Regions from separate parts of the Pyruvatibacter sp. HU-CL02332 genome, predicted to be linked through region 2. Evidence: predicted binding sites of a transcription regulator. Region 2 holds the regulator's gene; each other region holds the start of a gene.
What was found. Region 2 encodes PhoB, which activates phosphate uptake and scavenging genes when phosphate is short. Its sites were predicted from a motif close to TGTCATNNANCTGTCAT; they were not measured.
Positions count from the first base shown of each region.

Region 1: ABXH05_RS03615 (UDP-2,3-diacylglucosamine diphosphatase) is a predicted target of PhoB. The motif match lies at 981-997, and genes of this name have one in related genera.
Region 3: ABXH05_RS13610 (RNA degradosome polyphosphate kinase) is a predicted target of PhoB. The motif match lies at 957-973, and genes of this name have one in related genera.

Region 1 is NZ_BAABWK010000001.1:748,237-750,438, reverse strand. Features, by position in the region: gene ABXH05_RS03615 (UDP-2,3-diacylglucosamine diphosphatase) at 1-848, opposite strand, end outside; gene ABXH05_RS03610 (diacylglycerol/lipid kinase family protein) at 1,066-1,959, shown strand; gene ABXH05_RS03605 (FMN-binding glutamate synthase family protein) at 1,979-2,202, opposite strand, start outside.
Region 2 is NZ_BAABWK010000001.1:1,962,550-1,964,751, reverse strand. Features, by position in the region: gene ABXH05_RS09335 (ABC transporter permease) at 1-26, opposite strand, end outside; gene ABXH05_RS09330 (GcrA family cell cycle regulator) at 345-854, shown strand; gene phoB (phosphate regulon transcriptional regulator PhoB) at 957-1,658, opposite strand; gene phoU (phosphate signaling complex protein PhoU) at 1,712-2,202, opposite strand, start outside.
Region 3 is NZ_BAABWK010000002.1:614,673-616,874, forward strand. Features, by position in the region: gene ABXH05_RS13610 (RNA degradosome polyphosphate kinase) at 1-868, opposite strand, end outside; gene ABXH05_RS13615 (P-loop NTPase family protein) at 1,002-1,697, opposite strand; gene ABXH05_RS13620 (AI-2E family transporter) at 1,690-2,202, opposite strand, start outside.

The sequences.
Region 1 (2,202 bases), 1.2 Mb from region 2:
ACGCCATCCATGTCCCGCACCTCAGCGTGGTGGATGTGGCCGCAGACTACGCCGTCCACGCCGCGGTCGCGCGCTTCGCGGGCCACGGCTTCTTCGTAGTTCGAGATGTACTCGACGGCGTTTTTGACCTTGTGCTTCAGGTAGGCAGAGAGCGACCAGTAAGACAGCCCGAATGTCCGGCGGATGTTGTGAAGCATCCCTGATGCGGCCAGGGCAAAGTTGTAGGCCCAGTCACCCACATGGGCGAGCCATTTGGCGTATCGCACCACCCCGTCAAACTGGTCACCATGCAGCACCAGATAGGATTTTCCGTCGGCAGCGCGGTGGATGTCCTCATTGATGACTTCCACACCTGCCAGCGTGACGCCGATATAGTCACGCAGGGCTTCATCGTGATTGCCGGGTACGTAGATGACCCGTGTGCCCTTCCGGGCTTTGCGCAGTATTTCCTGAATGACCTGATTGTGGGCGTCGTTCCAGTACCACGACCGCTTGATGCGCCAGCCGTCGATGATATCGCCCACAAGGTAGAGTGTGTCGGCCTCATTGTGACGCAGGAAATCCGCCAGCAGTTCTGCCTTGCAGCCCGGTGTGCCCAGATGTGTATCGGAAATAAAAAGGGTGCGGTGGTGTACAGGCTCGCGCACGATCAGATGCTTGCGCTTCACCCTTTTTCGCCCGCGGGCGCGTAGTCCAAACAGGGCAAGCCTGTCCCGGAAGGGTTTTGCCCGGAGTGCCTTGCCGGCTGATTTTGCCGTGGCAACAATCGGGTTGTCGGATGTGCGTGTCAGCATGCCGGTAAGTGTCATGGGAACCGCAAGTACCAAGGGCCAAACATCAAAACGCATAAGCGTTTTATAATTCGTATACGGAGTACTTGATCTTTTTGGTGTTTGCCGTCACGACTGTGTCCGGCGCTGAAAATACCAATCGAATCAAGCGTGTCCGCCTGTGATCTGGCGGGACTATCCCGACAGGGAATGAACGTTTTGTGACGCTGAGGTGAACCATTTGTACGCGGATAATGCAGGCACCGCCGGTAACCACAATGCCCCGCCTCCTGCCATGCGGCGGGCGGTAACGGTCATCTACAACCCAACGGCGGGGTGGCGCAGAAGGCGCAAATTGATTGATGTTGTAGAGGCAATGAACCGCGAAGGCGCGACGGTTACATTGCGTGAGACAACAGGACCCGGTGATGCGGAACTGTTTGCGCGTGAGGCGGCCCTTGATGGGTCTGCCGAGATTGTGGTTGCTGCAGGTGGCGACGGCACGATCAACGAAGTTGCTAACGGGCTTGCCGGCAGCGAAGTGCCGCTTGGGGTTATCCCCACCGGGACTGCGAATGTACTGGCCATCGAAATCGGTCTTCCGCGCACGAGCGATGCATTGGGAGCTTTGCTTCTAAACGGCCAGCCGCGGCAGATTGGTGCAGGGCGCGTCAACAAGCGGTTCTTCCTGTTGTGGGTCGGTGCCGGATTTGACGGGAGACTGGTCCATGCCATCGACCCGGCCATGAAACGCAGATTCGGAAAGCTGGCTTTTGTCTGGGCTGGAATCAAGCAGGTGTTCGGGAAATCAGGACCACGCCTTGAGGTGAGCGATGGCATCCAGTCGTTTGACTGTGGATGGGCCGTTGTCGCGAACGCTGAGCATTATGCGGGGGCGTATAGTCTTGCGCCATCAGCCCGGTTTGATGCCGTGGGTTTGAAAACTCTGTGTGTTTCAGCTCGCAACCGCGCATCGCTTGTGCTTGCTCTGCTTGGTCTGGCGCTCGGCCGCCTGGAAAAAATGCCGGGTGTGAATGTGCTGACGAGTAATGCCATCACCATTCGTCCTGCGGATGGTCAGGGCCTGGACCCGGTTCAGGTTGATGGCGATGACCTGTTCACCCTGCCGATCGAAGTTGAATGCTGGGACGTGTCTAAAGCGCCCCAGATCCGTCTCGTCATGCCTTAGCGGTATTGCCCGTGCAGCCTTACTGGGCTGCCATTCCCGAGCCATCCGTAAGGGTGTCCGGCTTCTCCGCCGCCGGCGCAAAGCTGCCGCCGGGAGGATACATTTCATGCAGGCCGATGGTGCGGCTGTTGGCACCCATGATGCGACAATGATGGCGCTTGAGCATGCGGGGATCATCAACCCCGCACGAGTGCGCCACAGTGCCGACTTCCTTATGCATGGTGGTGGCGTAGCGATAGACGC
Region 2 (2,202 bases):
CCGGGCTCAAAGTGTGTTTCTGTCATTCGTTCCCCCTGAACTGCCGCAAAGCGGCTGCTGGTGGCGCAATGGCAGACCCCTGCGCCAAAAACCAGCTGTCTTTATGTGATGTGACCCTTGGTGCGGGAGGTATGCCCCTGCGGGACCTCGCGCAAGGCCTTTATCCACAGCCGACGCCCTCGCGAAGCGTTAGAATCAATATATTGTGGATAACCCCCTATAAAACCACAACATCTCTTGCCGCCGAGTCGGGCCATATAGTAGGTTAACTCAAGGTTAACACGAGATGTTGTGGTTTACACCCAAAGTGACCGCTCATCTGCGATTTGTAGGGGGAAAATGCGATGACGTGGACCGATGAGCGCGTTGAACAGCTCAAGCAGATGTGGCTCGACGGGCTGAGTGCCAGTCAGATTGCAGCCCGGCTTGGCGGCGTCACTCGTAATGCCGTGATTGGTAAAGTGCACCGTCTGGGCCTGTCAGGCCGTGGTGCACCCACCCGCGTCACCCGTCGCCGCCCTGCAGCGCCGCGCGCGCCGCGTGCAGCGTCAACGGCAGCGCCCCGGCGTGAAACGGCCAGTAAGAAGACAGCCGTTGCTCCGGCGCCAGAACCCGAAGAGCTAGAAGTCATCAGCGACCCTGATGCCCAGGCAAACCTTCTGGAGCTCACCGAACAGACCTGCAAGTGGCCAAATGGTGATCCGGGCGACGAAAGCTTCCACTTCTGCGGGCAGCGTTCTGCACCCGGCCTGCCCTATTGCGCAGCCCACGCCAAGAAGGCCTATCAGCCACTTCCTTCCCGTCGGGAACGCAAGGATCGTCCACGGCAGTTTCCAAACCGCATGATCGGTTAAGGCCGGACACAAGTTTTCACGTCTTTTCCAAGAAGACGGCTTCAACAAAAAGGCGGACCGCCAAACGGTCCGCCTTTTTCGTTTTCGCGCCTGACGTTTCTGCTAATCGCGGAAGTGTTCATCCAAAGCGTAGCCGGCAGAACGCACAGTACGGATGGGATCCTGCTCGCCAGGATTGTTCAGGGCTTTGCGCAACCGACCGACATGCACATCCACGGTGCGGGCTTCCACATAGACGTCTGACCCCCAAACCGCATCCAGCAGCTGCTCGCGGCTGAACACACGACCGGGATGCTGGATCAGGTGATCAAGCAGGCGGAATTCGGTTGGCCCGAGATGAATTTCCCGCTCGCCTCGCCGCACACGGTGGGATGACCGATCAACCGCCACATCGCCGAAGGTCACAATGTCGTCTGTCAGGGCTGGCCGAATACGGCGCAGGACTGCCCGGACGCGGGCGAGAAGCTCGGTCATGGAAAAGGGCTTGGTGATGTAGTCGTCAGCGCCCGTATCCAGCCCGCGAACACGATCCGCTTCTTCGCCGCGTGCGGTCAGCATGATGATAGGAATGTTGCGTGTTTCGCTGCGCCCCCGAAAGCGACGGCAGAGCTCAATGCCTGAGACCTGCGGCAGCATCCAGTCCAGCAGGACCAAATCAGGCTGCTGCTCATCCACAATCATCGTGGCTTCTTCGCCGTCAGCTGTGGTTGAGACCCTGTAACCCTCTTTTTCAAGATTGTATTGCAGCAGGGTCGTCAGTGCGTCTTCGTCTTCAACGATGAGCACGAGGGGTTGCGTTTTCATTGGTCTTGCCCCGGACATTGCTTTTGCAGCTGATGGCGCGGTCGAGAGTTGCATCATGACTGCGGTGGTGTTTCTGCGTCAGCTGGGAATTCCATGTTTGTGACACTGGTCGTGTCACCCTTTGGCCGGTTCTCTCCAAGCGCTTCACCGGTCACAAGGAACTGAATGGTTTCTGCGATGTTGGTGGAATGGTCGCCGATACGTTCAAGGTTCTTGGCGACAAACAGAAGATGGGTGCACAGGGAAATCGTGCGCGGATCTTCCATCATGTAGGTGAGCAGCTCCCGGAAGAGGGAGTTGTACATCTCGTCAATCTCTTCGTCGCGCCGCCAGACGACCATGGCACGCTCATTGTCGCGCTGGGCGTAGGCATCAAGCACTTCCTTGAGCTGATTGAGGACCTGACGGCCCATGCGCTCAAGCCCCTGCATGGCACGACCCGGACTTGCCTGATCCACAGCCAGCGCGCGCTTTGAAATGTTCTTGGCCAAATCACCAATGCGCTCAAGGTCCGATGAGATCTTGATGGCGGAGACTGTTTCGC
Region 3 (2,202 bases), on a different contig from region 2:
GGCGGACCACACTGCCGCGGCGGCGGCGTTTCAACGCACTTTCGAAGAGCCGCACCAGGTCTTCTGCTTCTTCTTCAATTTCAAGGTCGCTATCGCGGATGATGCGAAAGACACCGGATCCTTTCACCTCATAACCAGGAAAGAGACGGCTTGAGAACAGGCGAATAACTGCTTCAAGGGTGATGAAGCGGATGACTTCCTTTCCATCTTCAGACGAATTGGGGAGCCTTACGAAACGTTTGATCTGGCCGGGAATAGGTAACAGCGCTGACAACTGCTGACCGTCGCTCTCCCGTCGCAAATCAAGCGCCATGGAGATTCCCAGATTTGGAATGAACGGGAACGGGTGAGCCGGATCTACGGCAAGGGGCGTCAGAACCGGGAAGACTTCCTCCAGGAAGAAACCTTCCAACCAGTCTTTCTCAACGACGGTTAATGCCTGTTCATCGACGACGTTGATACCCGTCGCGCTCAACAGCGCATGTAGATTGCGCCACATGTCCTGTTGAGACCGCATGAGTATTCCGGCTGCCGCGTTCACCTGCTCAAGCTGTTGGGCAGGTGTGAGACCCTCCTGGCTAAGCGTGTCGACGCCGGCCTGAACCTGACCGTGCAATCCGGCGACACGAACCATATAAAATTCGTCGAGGTTGGACGCTGAAATCGACAGGAACCTCAACCGCTCGAGCAATGGATGGGTCTCATTGCCGCTTTCTTCCAGGACGCGCCCGTTAAAGGCCAGCCAGGAAAGCTCACGGTTTATGAAGCGCTCATTGGAGTCAGCTGCAATGTGCGCAAATTCAGCTCCCTTGCCCTCGCTGGATGGCTGGGTGGCGGCAAAGGGCGTTACATTTGTTTCAGCGGTCATGTCTGTTTCCATATCGTGTCGGGCCGCATCCCAGCCGGTGCGGCGAACACAAAATCATCCAATCTGAATGCAGCCATCGCACTTGGGTGTGACGGATAGATGACAGTATCAGTTTTGGGGGCTAGAGCCCAAACTACGCTTTGTCGGCGGAGGCCTTCAACACGTCTCGAATGACCTTCATGTTGAGGCGCCTGCCATGGCTCAGAGCATGAAAATCGATTTTCTCAACGATTGAGCGGGCTGCGTGAGCTGACCGGTCGATCCTGTGCGCAATGTATTCCAGCATGTCCGGGCTCGCATGTACGCCACGCTCCGCAAAGAGTTTGGCGATCAGCTGAATGAGCAACATGTCGTCGGGCTCAAGCAGTTGCACATGAGGGGCTGCCTTCAGCCGAGACATCAGGTCTGCCAAGGGAAAATGTAGTGTGCCCGGAGCCGTTGTGCAGGTGAGCATCAGGCTTGCCCCCTTCTCACGCGCGAAATTCAGCAAGTGAAAGAGTGCCGCAGGGTCACGCAATAGCTCTATATCTTCGACAACAAGTCCACCGCCTGTCAGAAGCTCAGGAACATTTTCTCGTGTCAGGTCCATGGCATTGCAGGACGCAGCATTCGCCCCGGCTCTCCATACATCCGCGAGATGCGTCTTGCCGCTTCCCTCTGGACCGCTGAGCACCACGATGGGCTGAGGCCAATCAGGCCATTTGTCGACCCACGCAACCGCAACGGCATTGCTCTGCGACACCAAAAAATCATCGCGGCCCTGCGCAGGTCGGTGATCAAGCGGCAGAGGTATCTGAGGTCCAGTTGCTGTGGACCCCGCCTTACTCACGATGATTGCCCTTGTAGAGATCGCTCTTGAGGTACTCGCCAATGCCAAATCGCGTCAGGACTCCGATGAGAGCTGCCAGCGGCAAGGCGAGAAGTACACCGACGAAACCAAAGAGCGTTCCGAATGCAAAGAGTGCGAAAATTACCCAAACCGGGTGCAACTTGACGCGGGAGCCCACAAGCCAAGGGGTGAGGATGTTTCCTTCAATAGCCTGTCCCACGAAGAACACCGCCGCGACGGCTCCTATCATCAGGGGGTCAGGCCAGAACTGAATGAGAGCCAAGCCAACTGAAAGGAACATACCCACCAGTGCCCCGACAAACGGAATGAAGCTGACCAGACCGGCAATGAGCCCGACCACCAGTCCGAAATCCAATCCAATGATGGAAAGCGCTGTTGCGTAGAATGTGCCCAGCACAAAACACACAGTCACCTGCCCACGCACAAAGCCCGAGAGCATTCCATCCATCTCGCCAATCAGGCGGCGCACAGTGGTTGCATGGTC